2 regions of the Rummeliibacillus sp. SL167 genome follow, and region 2 is predicted to be linked to the other one. Evidence: a T-box and tRNA genes for the amino acid it is inferred to sense, from the RefSeq annotation. Region 2 holds a T-box; the other holds one or more tRNA genes.
The links. The T-box of region 2 lies ahead of thrS (threonine--tRNA ligase). A T-box ahead of a tRNA ligase gene usually reads a tRNA of that ligase, here a tRNA-Thr.
Positions count from the first base shown of each region.

Region 1 (10,763 bases), 820 kb from region 2:
TAAGATTTCGAGTGTATTTAGGGAAAGAGGCAGAAGTATCTTTTGATAACTTACCAATTATGTTTTTTAACATCATTTTTCCTATTGTAATGGGTATGCTATTTCGACTGCCTAAGTTTCTAGGAGAGAAAAAAGGAAAAAAGAAGTGGCATTTGGATTGGCTCAAGCTAATCGCGATTGCATTACCCTCTCTCTATATTGCGTTGCTACCATATCTGATATACACATCATATGGGGAAAAGCTAATATTCACCAAACAATTGCTATTGCTAGGAGATACTGCAACAACTTTAACGACGATTGCAGGATTGGTTTTTGGTTATATATTGGTAGATAGTGTGAAAGTATAAGATAGAAAAACAGATTTTGATGCTGAACCAATTTCAAGTGTATAAAAAGAAATATATCAGTGATACTAAAAAAGATTCCACTGTTAAATCCAACATGATCAGGAGGGAAGAACCTATGGGGAAATCGGACCATTTAGATCCAAAATCTCAAAAAGTTCATCAGCTCTGGACTAGGTTAAAACATTCAAAATCTCAAGTGAAAGGTCAATCGGAGATTACTCTTCATAACCGTCTTTTGAGAAGCGAAGCGAAAGCTCGGCAATTTTAATCATCATGTAGGATAAAGGTGCAATCACATTGTAAGGATTGTCTTATTAAATTTAAGGCAAGATCCTACAAAACAGCAAAAGCATGGGTGCTGAATTGAACAGCATTCATGCTTTTTTTGTATACAGTGGGAGATGAAGAAAACCTCCCATTGATGGAAGCTTCACTTTATTTTTGCTAACTCACTAGACAAACACTTGTTTTCATTTGGTTTTAAATCCGCCTTTTTTTAATGCGATTATGTGAAATTTTAGTTTGCTTGAATGGACAGTAGTCGTCACTGCTTTTCTCTTTTTAAGTGGATATACGGCAACAGGCTATCGTTTTTATAGTGCTGCAAAATGATCATACTCCCTTCAACACATTATTTTTTCATCTGAAGTTTATTCCATAGGTAATCGACACACTTTAAAGGGCAAATACATATCCTTTACTGAAGAGGTGGTGAAGGATGAGAGAAGAAAAACAAGCTAAACACCATAACCCTGTCGAAATTGAACAGCAGGAATGGAAAAAAAGACGGTTAAATGATCGACTGAAGCAGACATTAACAATCGCTTCACCTATTTTTCTCTTATGTTTATGGGAATTTTTATCCCAGACAGACTTGATTGATGTACGTTTCTTCCCGCCGCCAACAGAAATTTTACGCACCTTCTATAACATGATTGTTAGTGGAGAATTATTCCATCATATATGGATATCACTCTATCGGATATTTGCGGGCTTTTTGTTAGGCGCAATACCCGGTATTGTCATTGGCTTATTGATGGGATTATATTCACCGATTCGACATTTCATCTCACCAATTGTAATGGCACTCATGCCGATTCCAACATTAGCTTTGTTGCCAATTATTATCATTTTATTTGGAATTGGTGATTTTTCTAAAATTGTCACAATCGCAGGAAGTGTTTTTTTCCCAGTTGTCATCAATACGACTGCTGGAGTGGTCAATATCGATTCCATCTATTTGGATGTTGCTAAAAACTACGGGGCTAATTCAAAAGACTTCTTTTTTAAAATCGCTCTTCCAGGTTCATTACCAGTCATGATGGAAGGTATTCAAATGGGGCAGGCAATAGCACTTTTAACAATCGTTGCTGCTGAAATGATGGGTGCGACTTCTGGTATCGGCTATTTAATCTGGACTTCTTATAAAGCATTTTTACTGAAAGAAATGTTTGTTGGGCTTATACTCATCTCATTTTTTGGTTATCTATTTTCGCTAGTTCTTCGGTTTCTTCAAAAGAAAATTCTTCCTTGGAGGTGAGGGAATGAGAGAGCAAACAAAAATTTCGATTCGCAACCTAACGAAAGTATTTTATAAAAAAAATAGTAGTGTAACGGCTTTAGATCAAGTTTCAGTAGATATTTCGGAAGGCGAGTTTGTCTGCTTAGTCGGCCCGAGTGGATGTGGGAAAACGACATTACTTAGAATTTTGGCGGGATTAGAAACAACTAGTGCTGGTGACTTTGAGATTAAGCAGGGCAAGGAGGATAGACCTCTTCAATCAATGGTTTTTCAAGAAAGAGGTATTATTCCTTGGTTGACAGTTGAAGATAATGTAGCTTTTGGTTTAAAAATGAGGCACTTACCCAAAAACGTGGTGAAAGAAAGAACAGATTATTATCTTAAAAAAGTGGGACTTGAGAAGTTTTCTAAATTATATCCTAAAGAGCTATCTGGTGGGATGAAGCAGCGAGTAAGCATTGCACGTGCATTTGCGAATGATTCAGAAATTTTACTAATGGATGAACCATTCGCAGCTCTTGATGAACAAAACAAATTTATCCTTCAAGAAGAATTATTATCTATTTGGGAAGAAACAAAGAAGACAGTACTTTTTATTACACACAGTATCGATGAGGCATTACTTTTAAGTGATCGTATTTTATTGATGAGTGCGCAGCCCGGAAAGATTATAAAAGAAATCAAAAATGACTTGCCAAGGCCACGAAATATCGAACAAATTCGTGCAAACCAACAGACTGCAGAAAGCTTTATTGAAATATTAAAACACTTGCATGAAGAAGTTCAAAAATCTAGAAAGTAGTTTGTTTTAAAGTAAAGGGGGATTTCAATGGGAAAACGGTTAAAATGGGCGCTCGTGATTCCGTTACTAGTGTTTGCCATACTGATTGCGGGATGTTCCGATAAAAGCACTACTACGACCAATAATGCTCAAGTGGACAATAGAATAGACAAAGATAATCCATCAGGGGATCTTGCACCATTAAAAAAGAAAGCAAAAGTTGTAATTGCTGAGGATGGAGCAGCTTCTGGAGCAGGATTCTATATTGCAAATGAAAAAGGCTATTTTGCAGATTACAATATTGAAGTGGAGTTTGCACAATTTGCCAATAGCGATGATATGCTTCCAGCAGTTGCCGCAGGTGAAGTAGACATTGCAGGAGGTGTCTCTACAGCATCCTTCTTTAATGCTATTGCACAAGGAATTGACGTTAAAATAGTAGGGGATAAAGGACATAATATACCTGGAAAATCTTATTTTACATTTGTCATTGGCAATAAAATGAAAGATGTAATCAAAGATTATCCTGATTTTAAAGGAAAGAAAATCGCTATTTCTTCTAAAAATTCGATCGATGCTTATATTTATGAGTTAATGCTAAAACACGCCGGATTAACTAAAAAAGATGTGAAAACAGTTGTTATGTCAGATTTCGGCAGTATGCTAGGTGCATTAGAAAACGGTTCTATTGATGCAGCGCTTAGTATTGAGCCATTAATAGCGCAAGGTGCCAGCAAAGGGATCGTACATCGTTTTGGCGACGCAACTGACTTTGCACCGGATTCGCAGATCGCGTTAGTATTAGCTTCTCCTAAGTTTATGAGTACTGAAAAAAATATATCACTTCGTTTCATGCTTGCTTATCTAAAAGGTGTTCGTGATTATAATGATGCCTTTACAAAAGGAGAAGGAAAAGCGGAAATCGTTCATATCATGACAAAATATACAGCATTAAAAGATCCTGCAATATGGGATAAAGTGCATGTAACAGGTTTAGATCCAGATGGTGCGATGCGTATTGAAGATATTCATAAACAATACGAAATGTATAAAGCCAATGGTGCAACAGAAGGGAAATTTGATTTTGATAAAGCCATCGATACGTCTGTTACCGAAGAAGCTGTCAAAATTTTAGGTAACTATAAATAGGAAAAGTTTTGAGTGTTTGTAAAAACGATTAGGATGAATGCTTCGTTCAGCAAAATGCCTTTGAATTTGTATAGACTGTAATGACGCTGATATGGAAAATAGGATCGATTTAGGCAATTCAATAAAGTGAAACTCCATCAGTGGGGGTTTCCTCATCCCCCACTAAAATAGAGGAACTTAAGTGAAAAGCACCATGTCCTGTGGCAGCACCCGAGTGACCAACATCTTGTTGGCTTGAACCAATCAGGCTTTTACGGGCAGTAGTTTCCCATCTATCTTTCTCGTTTCTCTCTATCTTGAGATGGGGGTTTTACTACCCGGGGAAAACACAAAAATCTTTAAAGCCTGAATAGTGGGCTTTAAAGATTTTTGTTGTAGATGAACAAATGCTGAGGCTATTGATGAACTGGTCTCATTTGGACAATCTATTGGTTATTCATTTAATTCTTTGATATCGGATATTTTGAAGAAACTATTGTCAACATCACCTTCAACATAGTCATAGTAAAGGGAATATTGACGATGACGTTCGATCGTATTCTTTTTCCCATTTTTGGTTTCTTCAATTATCTCTTTTGTATCAACGGTAAAGTCTGTGTCCGACTTTCGATTGATGTTAGAAATTGTTAGTTTGTTTACTTCTTCTGTTGTTTGGGCTTTATGTTTTTCATCGATTTCCTTTAAAAGATTTTCATATAATTTTGTATCATGCATAATATATTCATTTGCTAAAGGTGTAAAGTCGCCCGTTTCAATTGCTTTTGCATATTCGACAGGATATTTTGCGACAAAATCAGACAACTTTTGCTGCTCAACATCCGTCATTTTCTGACCAGTTATACTTGTTGTTTCTTCATCTTGTTTGTTAGAAGCTGTATCTTTCGTACTGTCATTGGAAGATGGTTTCTCTGTTGTAAAAGCTTCCGTTTTTTTGTGTTCTTCTGAATTTTTTTCTGTAGGATTTCCACAAGCGAAAAGTAAAGAAGCTGTTAAACAAATGGAACAGAATAGTTTCCAGTTTTTCATATTGGGCCCCCTTTCATAGGCTCTTTTTAAATATCATAACCTATTTTCTGCGAAGTTGATACTTTTAGATAAAGTGAAACTTTACATGATGAATTTTTGAAACAAAGTTCTTTTGTTTTTTCTTATAATGGAGTAATATTTAATTAATCATATATGAAAGGTTGGTTTTTATGGCAGAAAAACCTTTATTTATTCCAAGACCTTTGGTTCGTGTGAATCAATGGATTATTTTATTAAGTACAATTGCTACGTGGGTATTTCAACAACCATTTATTTTATTGATCCCATTAATCGCTAATCTGATGGGGTTATTCTTTAATTTTAACCCATTTATGAAATTAGCTCGTTTATTTTTAAAGAAAAAACCTTCTGAATATATCCCTGAAGATGTTGTACAGCAAAAATTTAATTCATGTATTGCGATCACATGTTTACTTCTAGGATTTATTGGATTTGAATTAGATAAACCAGTGATGGGCTATATCTTTACAATAATGGTTGCAGCGGCTTCTGGTATCGCTATTTTAGGATTTTGTATTGGTTGTTTTATCTTTTTCCAACTAAAACAACTTCGTTATAAACTAAGAAAATCAACGCATGCATAATGATTAACGAATATTTTAATATATTGATAAAATTTTTTATTGAAAATCCTTATAATACGTGCTACAATAATATCTGTTCTTAACAAGGGACACATTCATTATTGCCGATTTAGTTTAATGGTAGAACGGTGGTCTCGTAATCCATTGATAAGAGTTCGATTCTCTTAGTCGGCATATTGTAGCAAAAGCAAGTTTTATAAACAATGTTTTAATTCCTTATAGATGCTAGTGTATAAGCATTTGTAGGGAATTTTTATTTTGGCGTTATGATTATAGTTTTCGCGACTTTTTTATCAACACTGTACAATTACTACACAAGTTACACATCTGCTTGACCATTTGGGGGAAGAATCAGAAACAAGAATCAGAAACAAGAATCAGAAACACCTAGACTTGATGAAAGTTATGCTACAACTAATGTTACGAACCTTATCTGAATTCAATTGGCACATTATAACAACATTTAAACACTATTAAGGATTACTCAACAATCTGGCTGTTTGTTGAATAGGCAGGGATGGAGAGAACCATTTCTTCATAAATAAATTTTTGTATATGCCTCTTCATAAGCCATTTTCCATAATAACAGAGATATGCTCTTGTCATTATCATAAAAATCCGATATTACTACTTTGTTGAAGTGGAATTAGCGAAGACTCCTGTGGGAAAACGGACTAGACGAGACCCCGCAGGAAGCGAGCGGACGAGGAGGCTCGTCAGTTCGCCCACGGAAAGCGAAGCTAATTCCACTTCAATTAATATCATATATATACTATAAATTATTGTGTTACTACACTTTTTCAGCGGCCTCCTTAGTTGATCTCTTTAAGCTCCTGTTTTTATTTACATTTGATAATTTAATATTTATATATTTTTATGAATCAGGTCCTTTGATTCATAATAAATGGTTAATGTTTTGAATAATCATACATTGTAGAGATATTAGTTAAATAATTTGTTGGTATTTTGTAACATTTGTCTAAAAGTTGAGTAAAATGTCCTAAAACCACTTCTGCATTAGTAAGAACTGCGATATAATTTATTTGTAGTAAATATATCCCATGGAATATACCATTTTAGTAGATCTACTTTTCTGTAGCAAGGGGTATGACGATGCCCAAAGAGTAAAATGTTGAATTATATTTTGGGAGTGGATGAAGTTATGGTACATTGGTTAAGAACAAATAAATATGCATCTGTTGTTTTGTTATTGATTCGTCTGTATCTTGGATACAATTGGCTTTTAGATGGTTTTTCAAAATTGTGGGGAGATTCGAGTCCTTTTAATGCGGCAGGATATATGCAAAATGTTGTTAAAAATCCTGTGCTTGGTCCAGAAAAAGATGTTTTATATCCAGTGTTTAATGGATTTATCGAAAATATTGCATTGCCACATGCACAACTGTTTAGCTTTTTCGTGGCGTGGGGAGAATTTCTGATAGGGCTTGGATTATTATTTGGTGTTCTGACAACTGCGGCTACTTTCTTTGCACTATTTATGAATTTCATATATCTGTTTGCTGGTACAGTTTCAGTTAATCCACTTTATATTTTGCTAGGATCTATTTTACTTTTCAGTGGGTTCAATGCCGGTAAAATCGGCGGAGATTATTGGGTCATTCCATACATCCGTCGCTTTGCAAGAGAGAAATTGCATTTGGGGAATTATTCAGGTTCATCACAACCACCAGCTAATGTGAAATAATAAACGAGTAAGTGTAAATATTAATATTGAAAATTTATAATCATGAATTAGATAGCATGTAAGGATGTTTGAGTAAAACGGATTGATGCCACTTTGTTGGTGTCAATCCGTTTAATTTATGACTAGAGATAATGTGACATGCAAAATGTATCGGTCTTGTGATGCCACACAGCTTTTTGTAGTACATTCTGTGATGTTAGAATCTTGTTGCAAAATGATTTGAAATAAAACTAAGCTAATAAAATCATGTTTTTTCCAAATTAAGCCGATAAGCTTCTGAGTATGTATGAAGTAAAAAGGGTGTGGCCACAATAGAACTATGGTGATACTATTTTCAAATTTTGGAGGTATAGATGATGAAAATGACAGAACAAGCGGCCTCTTTTTTTAAAAAAGAAATGGCAGAAAAAAAGGAAGATACTTTACGATTTTATAATTTGGCTGGCTGCTGTCATCCAACATTGACAGCTGAGTTCGAGCCTGCAGAATATGGAGACAAGATAGAAATTGTTGAACATATAAGGATTGCTATTGAACAAGCTGTTGTTGATGATTTGAAAGATGTAACGATTGGGATTGATGATAGTGGGGAAGAAGTAGAGCTTGTTTTAGATGGCTATGTTTTTCCAGATGCTTGTGACTGTGAGGAACATGATCATCAATAAAAATGAGAATTGAACATTTATTATGAAAAAAGTGCACAAACATATTCAGAGTATGATAAAACTATCGGATGAATTGAAAAAATTTTTGTGCCAAAATTATATAAAAAAGTATGTTAATTAGGAAACAATCAGGGTGAATATTTGGCTCCATCTTAAAGAATACTGTATTTTTAGCTCCATGTATATAAATTTTAGCTGCAGCTTGTTCGACTCCTCGAAAATGCATTATGGAATTAAATTTAATTATAATAAATTCTTATAAAAATATTAATTTACCATTCATTTACCTAATGATATTTGTGCTATAAAATTTCAGATGGGTTGATTAAGATTAAGAAGAAACTGGAAAATGTATTTGACATAATCCTAAAAAATATATTTTTTAGTTCCATTTATGTAGATCTTCGCTGCGGCTTGCTCGACTCCCTCTTAAAATGTTGTTATATCAACGTTTGCTAGAGTTTTTTCGTGTGAAAAAAATTTTTTCTTGGCCAAGATAGAGTGAGAACTAGTTTGATATTTCCATTTGTTTAAATAAATAACAATGTCAATGTACGCTACGCTAAAGTTAATTGGAAATGAATTAACTCTATTGCCATTATTTGATACACATTAGATTTCTGCAATGCTTATGATGACGTACCCTCCCATTTCTCTTGGCGTCTAGCGCGTACATTCCTTCGTTCGGTCTATTCATAAGGCAGAGGCGGCTGGTTTGCTTCCTCGGAAAAAGCGAGCAAACCGTAGCGGAAATCAGCAAATACTCTATATTGAAATGGATAAAATTAGATAATTAAAAATGTCTGATAAAAACAAATAAATTAGGTACTACCATGGTCGAACTTTTAAGTGTGAAAGAAAATCAACTTTTAGTAAAGGGTTTGGACGCGATTGATGGAACACACATTATTGATATAAAATCTGTAATGAAAGAGTTTTTGCCAAAAAGGAACAGTTATTCAACCAGAATGGACGACCTCATTAATGAAGCAATATTGGCATAAAAAAGAAATACTTTAATTCGTTTTGAATGATATTCATTTTTTTGTCAAGAATAAGAAGAGATAATTCTTACAGAGGTGAAAATCATGATTCAATTTGAATCCAGTATTGAAGGTAAAAAAGCAGAATTTGGGTACATTCGAGATAGTTTTGAACGTTTTGGTTGTAGTTTTTGCTCTAATTTTGAATATCATGAAGGAAAATTCGACTCCATTCTCCATAGGAAAGATGGCGAAACCATTTATCTACGGATGCCTTTTCGTGTTATAGATGGGGAATTAGATCATCATTCTGCCTATATTGAATTTGGAAGACCTTTTGTGATTAAGCATGTTGTAAATCTTGGATTAGATTACGATGAAAATTCATTGCTAACGGTTACTGGAGGACTTAGTCAGTTCCAAGAACCTATCGACAAAGATGGGGAAATTAAAGATAAAAATCAGTGGGTCCAAGCTGGAGAACAAAAAATTGATGAAATGCTGAATTCGTTAGAAACAGATTTAGTATCTTAAGACAGATTGATCCTCATGACTAGGCAGCAAGTCCCCCGTATCGAGAATTCAGTAAAAGGTATAAACGGGGGACAAAGGCTTGGGATGAAACCGCCATAAAGTGAAGTTTCACTTTAGGATGCGTCCATACATAAAAATGACAAAAGGAAGATTGAATCATACGAAAAGTATTCGGAATAAGCCTATTAGCTACCAGTTTTTTCATCCAAATCCGCTTGTTCTTTAATACCTTTTCCTAAATATTTACCGTTGAAGGGATTAAAATATATTTCCATATATTTTCCTTTTTTTGTTTTTCCTTCAATGATAAAAACAGGCTCCTGCTCATCATTTCGTTGAATTTGAAAATGATAGTCATCAGAAGAAGATTTTTTAGAATGAATGGCTTTAAGACCATATTTTTTGATCGCCAAGTTGATCAATTTATCACTATCAATGTTTATATCTTGATTTTTAATGGGCTTGTCATCGGATGCATCTAATAGGATGTATTTTTTTAGTTTTCCATTTTCAATGATGACATTCATACGATATTGTGCATTTGGGAGACTGATCATGCTATTCCAATTTGGCTTCTTTCCTCCTTTACCACTTGTTTCTTTGTTATTGACACTAGAAATGCTGATTAGTTCAGGCGTGTGATCGTATGCTTTTCCTTGTTCAATGGAAAGCATAATGGCTTCACGTAAGGTAATATTTCTATTGGGCGTTGAATGGAAAGATTCAACTTCAAATTCAGTCATTGGTGCGATTCTGCTTTGAACTATATTTTGTTTTTCTATAAAAAATATTTTTTCTAGATTAATGGAGTACCAAAAGCAAAAAACAAGGATAAAAAAATAGATAAGCCGCAAATATTTCATACACAATTCTACCGTCCTTTTTCGAATCATGATCATTAAAATAATGGCTGATACTGTATCATATTATTCAATCCGTTGTTTTAGAAAGGTTCGTAAAGGGAAAATTTTAGATATTTCCTTGACGAGATAAATTTTTTGAATACCTCTTTTAAAATCTTTTCAAAATGTAACCTATTACATGATCCTCAAAACCAAGCTTTAAAAAGCCTGGTTTATAGCTTCTAATTCCTATAAATTACAATTGTGTTACAAATTCATTTCAAAAACGTGGCGATATTTAACTCTTTTGTAATGATACTGACGCTAAATTCTCAATAGGATGTAGAACAACAAAATACAATCATTTATCCTACATGAACGACAGACAGTCTCTATTTTAAGACTCAAATAGATAGGTTGAGGATCAAGAAAGTCTTCATTGTATGAAGTTTCACTTTATCAAATCATGTGTGTTGATTTTACAAAAATTAGGGATTTTTATTTGGTGTAATTTTTGAAAAACTTGTATTTTCAGGACCATTTATAAAGATTGGAGCGGAGGCTTGCTCGACTCCCGCGGGAAAAGCGAATAGATGAGACC
Region 1 is NZ_VCBM01000001.1:1,031,104-1,041,866, reverse strand. Features, by position in the region: gene FEZ13_RS04710 (hypothetical protein) at 1-350, shown strand, start outside; gene FEZ13_RS04705 (YpzG family protein) at 466-618, shown strand; gene FEZ13_RS04700 (ABC transporter permease) at 1,069-1,890, shown strand; gene FEZ13_RS04695 (ABC transporter ATP-binding protein) at 1,895-2,674, shown strand; gene FEZ13_RS04690 (ABC transporter substrate-binding protein) at 2,702-3,802, shown strand; gene FEZ13_RS04685 (TcaA NTF2-like domain-containing protein) at 4,235-4,828, opposite strand; gene FEZ13_RS04680 (DUF4395 domain-containing protein) at 4,999-5,433, shown strand; tRNA gene FEZ13_RS04675 (tRNA-Thr) at 5,537-5,607, shown strand; gene FEZ13_RS04670 (DoxX family protein) at 6,596-7,138, shown strand; gene FEZ13_RS04665 (hypothetical protein) at 7,492-7,803, shown strand; partial or broken gene FEZ13_RS04660 (TrmO family methyltransferase domain-containing protein) at 8,613-8,823, shown strand; gene FEZ13_RS04655 (YugN family protein) at 8,892-9,320, shown strand; gene FEZ13_RS04650 (hypothetical protein) at 9,506-10,063, opposite strand.
Region 1: it encodes a tRNA-Thr, which carries the amino acid that the T-box ahead of thrS (threonine--tRNA ligase) is inferred to sense. The anticodon was not compared.

Region 2 (10,763 bases):
TGCTGATGTCTTAGAAAAATTAGCCCCAGCGCATGAGATTATTCAGCATATTTTAAAATATCGTCAACTCGGAAAATTGCAATCTACTTATATTGAAGGTTTGTTGAAGGTGATTCATGAGGATGATCATAAAATTCATACACACTATCAACAAGCATTAACGTCTACTGGTCGTTTAAGCTCAACAGATCCTAATCTACAAAATATTCCAATACGTTTGGAAGAGGGACGTAAAATTCGTCAAGCTTTTATTCCTTCTCATGAAGGGTGGAAAATGTTTGCTGCCGATTATTCTCAAATTGAATTGCGTGTGCTCGCTCATATGTCTAACGACGGTAATCTAATCAGTGCCTTTAATCATGGCATGGATATTCATATGAAAACAGCAATGGATGTTTTTCATGTCAATGCAGAAGATGTGACACCAAACATGCGGCGGGCAGCAAAGGCCGTTAACTTTGGGATTGTTTATGGAATCAGTGATTATGGATTATCTCAAAACTTAAAGATTACCCGTAAGGAAGCCGCTGATTTTATCGATCGTTATTTTAAAAGCTTTCCTGGTGTTCAGGCTTATATGAAAAATATCGTAGATGAAGCGAAAAAGAATGGATATGTGACAACAATATTAAATCGTCGTCGTTATTTACCTGACTTAAAAAGTTCAAACTTTAATTTACGCAGTTTTGCGGAAAGGACTGCGATGAATACGCCGATACAAGGGAGTGCCGCTGATATCATTAAAAAAGCAATGATTGATATGGCAAAGGCGCTAGAAGAACATCAGCTACAAGCAAAAATGCTGTTACAAGTTCATGATGAATTGATCTTTGAAGCGCCAGAAGAAGAAATCCCTATATTAGAGAAAATAGTTCCTCAAGTGATGGCGAATGCGATTAAATTACAAGTGCCATTAAAGGCAGATTTTGCATCAGGTTCTACTTGGTATGAAACGAAATAAGGGAGTGATTGTATGCCAGAATTGCCTGAAGTAGAGGGAGTTGTGCGTGCACTTCAGCCTGTTGTGGCGGGAAAAGTGATCCGTCATGTTCAGGTTTCAAATACAATTTGCACCTCCATAAAAGAAGGAAAAGCATGTATTATTAAGGACATGAATCCTGAAAAATTTTCAAATACATTGCAAAGTATGACGATTAAAGAAGTCGAACGACGCTCGAAATATATCTTTTTTTATTTAGAAAATCATGATTTGAACTATGTTCTTGTTAATCATTTGGGGATGACAGGAGCATGGTTCCATGTTCATTCATTGAATGAAATAACAGAGGGGAAATTTCAAAAGCATATACATATTGTATTCACTTTTGATGAGGATGAATATCTTGTTTATGCGGATATTCGACGATTTGGTGAGATGCGGCTGTTGCATTCAATCGATGAGTATCCTCCACTATTAGAAATAGCACCGGAGCCTTTTTCAAAAGAAGCATTGTCTCATTTTCTGACTAAATCAACATTGCCAAAATATATGAATAAGCCTGTGAAAGAAGTTATTATGGATAGTCATGTGATTGCCGGATGTGGCAATATCTATGCGACGGAATCTCTATTTCGTATGAAAATTCATCCTGCAAGAAAACTTTCAAGAATAAGTGCTAAAAGAAAAATAGAGTTGTTTTATACGATTGTGGAAGTTTTGAAGGAAAGTATACATGCGGGTGGTTCAAGTATCTCTGATTATCGAAATATTAATGGTGAAGCAGGTGGTATGCAAGATCGTTTACAGATGTATGGGAAGAAAGAGTGCCCAATATGTCATACTAATACAAAACAATTGGTAATTTCAGGACGCAATTCTGTGTACTGTCCAAATTGCCAGCATTAAAAGGTGAGTGAAAAATGATTATTGGTTTAACTGGAAGTATTGCTAGTGGTAAAAGTACAGTAGCTAAGATGTTTCAAGAATTGGGTATTCCCATTGTAGATGCTGACATCGTTGCGAGAGTTGTTGTCGAACCAGGAACCGAAACGTTAGGAAAAATTGTAGAAGCGTTTGGAAAAGAAATTTTGAAGGACAATGGAGAACTCAATCGTGCAAAATTAGGGGATATTATTTTCCATAATCCGTCCAAAAGAAAAGAATTGAACGATATCATGCATCCTGCTATCCGTAAAGAAATGTTGCGACAAAGGGATGAATGGCTTGAAAAAGGGGAACAACATGTAGTGATGGATATTCCATTGCTTTTCGAAAGTCGTCTACAACATTTTGTAGAAAAGATTTTAGTTGTTTCTGTGTCCGAGGATACACAATTAGCAAGATTGATGGAAAGAAATCACTTATCAGAAGAGGAAGCAAGAGCGAGAATTGCTTCACAACTTCCTCTTTCTGAAAAAGAAAAAGGGGCTGACGCTGTCATCTACAATAACGGAAATTTAGAAAATACACGTGATCAATTGTTGCAAATATTGAATTTGTGGGGCGTTATTGATTGTTGAATAAAAATTTAGAAAATATAAATATTAAAATATAGTTTATATTATGTTTTACTTTCTTGGAAATGTGCTATACTATTTGAGAATAATACAAATTAAGTATAACTCATAGTGAACAGGGAGGATATTATTCATGACAGTTTCGATTGCTATTAACGGATTTGGCCGTATTGGACGTATGGTGTTCCGTCAAGCGATTCTACAAGATGATTTAAATATCGTTGCGGTAAATGCAAGTTATCCAGCTGAGACATTAGCTCACTTGGTAAAATATGATACAACACATGGTAAATTTGATGGTGAAGTAAAAGCGGAAGAAGATGCACTCATTGTGAACGGTAAACGTGTGCAACTTGTGAATGATCGCAATCCTCAAAACTTACCTTGGAAAGAAATGGGCGTAGATGTTGTCATTGAAGCAACTGGTAAATTCAATGAACGCAGCAAAGCAGCATTACATCTTGAAGCAGGTGCTAAAAAAGTCATTTTAACAGCACCAGGAAAAAATGAAGATGTCACAATTGTAATGGGTGTTAATGATGATCAATTAGATCTTTCAAAACATGATATTATTTCAAATGCAAGTTGTACAACAAACTGCCTTGCACCAGTTGCAAAGGTTTTAAATGATACATTTGGAATCGTAAATGGTTTGATGACAACCGTTCACTCTTATACGAATGACCAAAAAAACATTGATAATCCACATAAAGATTTACGCCGTGCTCGTGCATGTGCCGAATCCATTATCCCTACTTCTACAGGTGCTGCGAAAGCGTTAACACTTGTACTACCTGAATTACAAGGAAAATTACATGGTTTGGCTTTGCGTGTTCCTACACCAAATGTTTCTTTAGTCGATCTAGTTGTAGATTTACAACGCGATGTAACTGCTGAAGAAGTAAATGATGCATTCATAAAAGCATCTGCGGGCTCATTAAAAGGCATTTTAGATTTCACAATGGAACCACTTGTTTCTCGTGATTACAATTCAAATCCTGCATCAGCAACAATCGATGGTCTTACGACAATGACAATCGGTGGCAATAAAGTGAAAGTACTTGCTTGGTACGATAACGAATGGGGTTACTCAGCACGTGTCGTAGACTTAACTAGAAAAGTGGTTTCTGAATTAAAAGAAGAAGTGAATGTTTAATCATTACTTTTTGTAAAAGTTTTCACTTTTATGAGGGAAAATCCATTTAAATAGCAACAAAAAATCCTCGGTATTGTCGGGAATGTCTAAAAAGTAGAGAGAGTGCGATTCACTGAATTGTGCTCTCTCTACTTTCATTTTGGTTTTGAATGCTTTCTACAGGGAGGACAAGCATCACCTAGAAAAATTTTCTCCACGCAAGCTGTAGCGGAAATCAACGAATTCTCCCTATTGTTATGGATTAAATTGGATAATCAACACGCCTGATCAGCTAGCTTCGATATTTTGAAATTCTCTACTAAATCGACAATATTGTGTAGGAAAGCCTCGAGTAAAGAGGATTTTCTACACTTTTTTCGATTTATACCATTATTTTTTGTTATAATAGATAAACTAATACGTTTTCGAAATCAGGAGAGAAAAATTATGAAATGTCCAGCTTGTCAATATAACGGAACAAAAGTCATTGATAGCAGACCTGTTGATGATAACAAAGCAATTCGTAGACGCCGAGAATGTGAATCTTGTGGCTTTCGCTTTACCACTTTTGAGAAAGTAGAAGAAATGCCGCTTATTGTGATCAAAAAGGATGGATCGCGTGAGGAATTTAGTCACGAAAAAGTACTCCGTGGACTGATACGTGCATGTGAAAAGCGCCCTGTCGCATTAGATATATTAGAGGATTTAGTGTTTAACATCGAACAAGATTTACGACGTATTGGCAATGCAGAAGTAAAATCAGAAGATGTTGGAGAAATGGTGATGGATCGACTTTCTAAAATCGATGAAGTTTCATATGTACGTTTTGCTTCTGTTTATCGTCAATTTAAGGATATCAATGTTTTTATCGACGAACTAAGAGAGTTAATCGAAAGACAATCCAAAGAACATGAAAATGAGTAATAAGTCGATATTTGGAGGGACTAGTCGATGAATTTACATAACGAATTGCAATCTGTAGATCGTCTTTCCATTCGCGTACCTTTTCCCTTATCTAGCTATGATCGGAAATTGATAACCCTCTTGTATCAACCACTTGTTGGAGCAGAACCAATTAGTCTTTATTTTTTATTATGGGCTGAGGGGGAAAATATAGAGGATAATACAATGTCGCATTATCATTTGATGAATGCGTTGAATATGCCGATCGGTAAAATTTTTGAATCACGAATAGCACTTGAAGCGATTGGTTTACTTCGTACATGGCGTAAAGATCAACAAGAAATGCGGTCTTTTATCTATGATGTGATGCCGCCACTCGATGCCGCTACTTTTTTCGACGATCCTCTTTTATCTATGTTTTTATATAGTAAGATTGGGGAATCAGCTTATCGTAATTTACGGCAACGATTTGTTTCAAAAGGATTGTCTAATCATGGTTATCAGGAAGTTTCTAGAACATTCACAGATGTTTATCGACCTGTTCAACACAATTTGCCATCTGATGAAATACAACTTACAGGATTGCAAGAAAAACCAAAAAAATTGCCATTTAACTATGAAGACTTTGATTTTAATCTATTAAGAGTTGGCTTATCGGAACAACTTGTGCCATCTTCTGTCTTGACTGCTGAAGCAAAGGCGACTATTGCAAAGTTAGCATTTCTTTATCATTTAACACCGCTCGATATGCAAAAGATTATTCTTTTAGCACTTGATGATCAAATGGTTTTAAGCGATTTACGTTTAAAAAAAGAAGCGGCCGATTATTATAAATTAACGGTTTCAAAAGAGCCGCCAACCATGCAAACAGTTATTGAGAAGCAAAGTCAGGAAGCCTTTACACAAACAGCCATCGTTGATGATGATATCGATCCAATGGAGGCTGAACTGATTCGATGGTTTGAGACATCTTCTCCCATTGATATATTAAAAGCCGTTGCGGGCGGCAAAGAGCCATTTCCAAATGATTGTCAATTGGTGGAAGATTTAGTCATGCAATATGGCATTCCCACGCCTGTTGTCAACGTACTAATACATTATGTATTTTTACGCAATCACGGGAAACTCAATCGAAAATATGTTGAAACAATCGCTTCACACTGGCGTAATACAGGTGTGAAAACGGCTAGAGAAGCGATGAAACTAGCTAGGGATTTTGAAGAACAAAAGGGCAGTGATTCTAAACAAGAAGAAACTCCTATGGAAACTAAGGATTATTCAACAGAATATAAATTATTAAAAGCAGGGGCAGGTATTTTTTATCAGTTGCCACAGTTTGTTGACGCTGATTTTACAAATACAGATCAGTTAAAAAAAGAATTGCTGGTTATATTGAATAGTGTAAAGCCAATTGACTTATTGACGATGCTCGTAAAAGGAAAAACACCATTTGAAAAGGACGTCAAAGTGGTGCTTGATTTCACTGCGAAATATGACATGCCAATACCGGTTGTCAATGTTTTGATTCATTATGCTTATTATGTAAGCAACGCAAATCTAAATAATGCGTTTTTACAAGCGATTGCTTCCAATTGGCAAAAAAACAATATACAAACGGCAGAGCAAGCATTAAATTTTGCAAGAGATTATCAAATTCAAAAAGCACGTAAGCAAAATGTTCCAAAAGGAAAGCCAAATGCGAAGACTCAAAATGTGCCCAATTGGTATTATGAAAATAAACTAAAGCAGCAAAAGAAGAAGGAAGAAAGACAAGCAGATAATAGCCATACAGATTATGAAAAAAAACGTCAAGAGATTATGAAAAAACTAGGTATGGATGAAGGGGAGGTGGATTCATAGAATGGAGCCAATCAACAGTAGATTAACGAAATTGATGGATTCTCAGTTTCAAGCTCGTTTTCATGAGATGCAAAAGGAGATCCTTGAAGATAAGGGCGTACAAAAGTTCCTAGCTGAAAATGATCAATTAGCCAGCCGTGAAATGGTTGAAAGAGGCTTAGGGAAGCTTTATGAATACGTCAATCAACAGCATGATTGTAGCCGATGTGAATCTGTTGCTACTTGTAAGAATGCGATCAACGGTTTTATCCCAAAACTGACGATCATTCGAGGGCAAATTGATGTAGAATATGTTCCATGTCAGACAAAAAGAATGGAAGATGCACGTCGCAAAGCAGCTTCCATGATTTCTAGTATGCATATGCCGAAGGATGTATTAAAAGCTAAAATTAATGATTTAGATACGAGCAATGAATCTAAAAAGGCCATTCGTGCATTCGCTGAATTGTTTATCCAAACCGTCCGTCATACAGGAAACTTACCAAGGACGGGATACTATATCTATGGGAACTTTGGTGTTGGTAAATCCTTTGTTCTAGGTGCAATTGCCAATGAACTTGCATCGATGGAGATTAAGACTGTGATGGTTTATGTCCCTGATTTTTTAAGTGAGATAAAAAGTTCTATCCAAGATCAATCTTTGCAAGAAAAAGTTGATTTCGTGAAGAAAGCACCTGTTCTCATGTTGGATGATTTAGGGGCGGAAAATTTATCAGCTTGGACAAGAGATGAAATTATCGGTACGATCCTACAATATCGGATGAATGAAGGACTGCCAGTTTTTATTACGTCTAATTATAATTATGATCAGCTTGAGAATCATTTCGCGACGACTCAAAAAGGCGAGGTAGATGTCCTGAAAGCTGCTCGAATAATGGAGCGAATCAAGGCGTTGACAACAGATGTTGAAATGATCGGCGAAAATAGAAGGCTGTATCAAACAGATTGACTTTTTCTATGCTGATGAAGCAGGACTCAATTGAAGCTTGATTTTCAAAACAATTCAGTATATAATTTCAACCATAATCTAATACAAATGCTTTGAAAAGGACAACAATTTTCTGCACGACTCAAAGAGAAAGAAGCCTTGGCTGAAAGCTTCTTAGTAACGGCATAAAATTTACCGCCTTGGAGCAGCGACAGTGAATGTCAGTAATTGTCGACGGTTGCGGCCCGTTAGCCGAACTAGAGCTTCGTCTAAGCAAATTTTGTTTAGAAGGAAGAAGGGTGGAACCACGAGTATCATCTCGTCCCTTTGTGGACGGGATTTTTTTATGCATAAATTTAGCTAATAGCAGCTTGTTTAGATATTCAAAACGAAAATTATGAGAAGATTTGATTCGGAAGTGTGTTTTTCGGCTTCCCATCAATTGACGGTTTTAGAGGAGAGTATAGCACTTAAATTGCGGGTGTTTGGAGTGATCCTCGAAGTTCTCATCATGAAAATTGGACTTTTTGAATAAGTAAAATTTATGCATGAAACAATTTCTCCAGCTTGTGGCCCAGAGCTCTAGAATATAAAAAAGGAGAGATTATTATGGCAGACATGATCAAATTAACATTTCCAGATGGCTCAGTAAAAGAGTTTGAAAAAGGTATCACTACTGATGCAGTGGCATTATCCATCAGCCCAGGATTGCGCAAAAAAGCAATCGTTGGTAAGTTCAACGATATCCTAGTTGATACAAAAACACCTCTTGAAGAAGATGGTTCCATTGCTATCATTACACCAGCAGATAAAGAAGCACTTGAAGTAATGCGTCATTCCACAGCACATCTTTTAGCGCAGGCTGTAAAACGCTTATTCCCAGGTGTGAAATTAGGTGTGGGTCCGGTAATCGATGATGGTTTTTACTATGATATAGATTCTCCAGAACCGATTACTTCAGAAGATTTCCCACGCATCGAAAAAGAAATGAAAAAAATCGTTGCAGAAAATATTGAAATCGTTCGTCATGATGTATCTCGTGCAGAAGCGAAAAAACGTTTTGAAGAAATTGACGATGAATATAAATTAGAGCTTCTTGAAGCCATTCCAGAAAATGAACAAGTTTCAATTTATGAACAAGGTGATTTCTTCGATCTTTGCCGTGGTGTACATGTACCTTCAACAGGCAAAATTAAAGAATTTAAATTGTTGTCAATCGCTGGTGCTTATTGGAGAGGCAACTCAGATAACAAAATGTTACAACGTATTTACGGTACAGCATTCTTCACGAAAGATGAATTAAAAGCCCATCTTCAAATGCTGGAAGAGGCAAAAGAAAGAGATCACCGTAAAATAGGGAAAGAACTTGAATTATTCACTACCAACAAATTAGTAGGTCAAGGGTTACCTCTATGGTTGCCAAATGGTGCTACAATCCGTCGCACCATTGAACGTTATATCGTCGATAAGGAAGTGTCACTTGGTTACAAGCATGTTTATACGCCAGTATTGGGATCTAAAGAGCTCTATGTAACTTCTGGACACTGGGATCACTATCAAGAGGATATGTTCCCTCCAATGGAAATGGATAACGAAACACTAGTACTTCGTCCAATGAACTGCCCTCATCACATGATGGTCTACAAATCAGCAATGCGTTCATACCGTGACCTACCATACCGAGTTGCAGAACTTGGTACAATGCATCGTTATGAAATGAGTGGCGCTGTTTCTGGCTTACAACGTGTTCGTGGTATGACTTTAAATGATGCCCATATATTTGTCCGCCCAGACCAAATCAAAGAAGAATTCAAAAGAGTCGTTGAGTTGATCCTAGATGTGTATAAAGACTTTGATTTAAACGACTATGAATTCCGTCTTTCTTATCGTGATCCAGAGGATACTGAAAAATATTTTGATGATGATGCTATGTGGGAAAAAGCGCAAAGTATGTTAAAAGAGGCTATGGATGATCTCGGCTTAGATTATTATGAAGCTGAAGGTGAAGCAGCATTCTATGGTCCAAAACTAGATGTTCAAGTAAAAACTGCCATCGGTAAACAAGAAACATTATCTACTGTTCAATTAGACTTCTTATTACCAGAACGTTTTGATCTTGGCTATGTAGGTGAAGATGGTAAGCAACATCGCCCAGTTGTTATTCACCGTGGTGTTGTATCAACGATGGAACGTTTTGTAGCATTCTTGATCGAGGAATACAAAGGAGCCTTCCCAACATGGTTAGCACCTGTTCAAGTACAAGTCATCCCTGTATCAAATGATGCTCACTTTGACTATGCAAAAGATGTTCAAGAAAAACTGCAAGCAGCAGGTTTCCGAGTAGAAATGGATTACCGCGATGAAAAACTTGGTTACAAAATCCGTGAAGCACAAATGAAGAAAATTCCTTATATGCTTGTTATTGGAGATAAAGAATTAGAAGCGGGTAGTGTAAATGTACGTCGTTATGGCTCAAAAGATTCTGAAACAGTATCATTTGAAGAATTTTTAAAGGCTATTCGAGAAGACGTTGCTCATAAGGGATAGTAGATATCTATAGAAAAGTCGGGGAAAAATCCTCGGCTTTTTTTGTGTTTGAATAATTTCTAGGTTTTGCATAAAAATTTTATTTATAAAGAAAAAGTATTAAAAGATACTCATTCAAACGTGAAAATATTCACAAGAATATGTGATGATTTTCACAAATAATCGTGAAATATTTCACAAGTATTTGTGTAATTTTTCACATGGCATTTGTTAAATATTTCACAAACTAAAAATACTATATTTTTTAATTGAATATGCTAAATAATCTCGAAAATGTTCTAAAAATATTCATAAAACAACATATTATCTTATTATTTATTGATTATTTATAAATATAAAATGAAAAAATATTCTCTTTATATCAATAATTTTCTTAGTATATATGTGTATTTCACAAACTTTTGTAATCACAGAAAAATATCATAGATTACTATTGTACTTTTAGGGAAAAAGGTTCATGATGAAGGAAAACAAAATAGTAAATCTGTTTTGTAATTTCATTGAAAGAAGGGGTTTTAGAATGATTTATGCAAATCCAAATACAGCAGGTGCTGTCATTCATTTCAAAGAACGTTACGATAACTTTATTGGTGGTGAATGGATCGCACCTGTAAAAGGAAATTATGCAGCTGTTACTACGCCAGTTACTGGAGAAAAATATACAACAGTTGCAAAGTCAACTACAGAAGATATTGAATTAGCTTTAGATGCGGCCCATGCAGCAAAAGATACTTGGGGAACAACATCTCCTGCTGAACGTGCAAAATTATTAAACAAAATTGCAGATCGTTTAGAAGAAAACTTAGAAAAATTAGCAGTTGCGGAAACTTGGGACAATGGGAAAGCAGTACGTGAAACTTTAAATGCTGATATTCCTTTGGCAATTGACCATTTCCGTTATTTTGCCGCTGCTATTCGTGCTCAAGAAGGAAG
Region 2 is NZ_VCBM01000001.1:209,945-220,707, forward strand. Features, by position in the region: gene polA (DNA polymerase I) at 1-961, shown strand, start outside; gene mutM (bifunctional DNA-formamidopyrimidine glycosylase/DNA-(apurinic or apyrimidinic site) lyase) at 974-1,846, shown strand; gene coaE (dephospho-CoA kinase) at 1,861-2,460, shown strand; gene FEZ13_RS00855 (glyceraldehyde-3-phosphate dehydrogenase) at 2,591-3,613, shown strand; gene nrdR (transcriptional regulator NrdR) at 4,040-4,516, shown strand; gene FEZ13_RS00865 (DnaD domain protein) at 4,544-6,355, shown strand; gene dnaI (primosomal protein DnaI) at 6,357-7,304, shown strand; T-box leader at 7,388-7,613, shown strand; gene thrS (threonine--tRNA ligase) at 7,893-9,830, shown strand; gene exaC (acetaldehyde dehydrogenase ExaC) at 10,351-10,763, shown strand, end outside.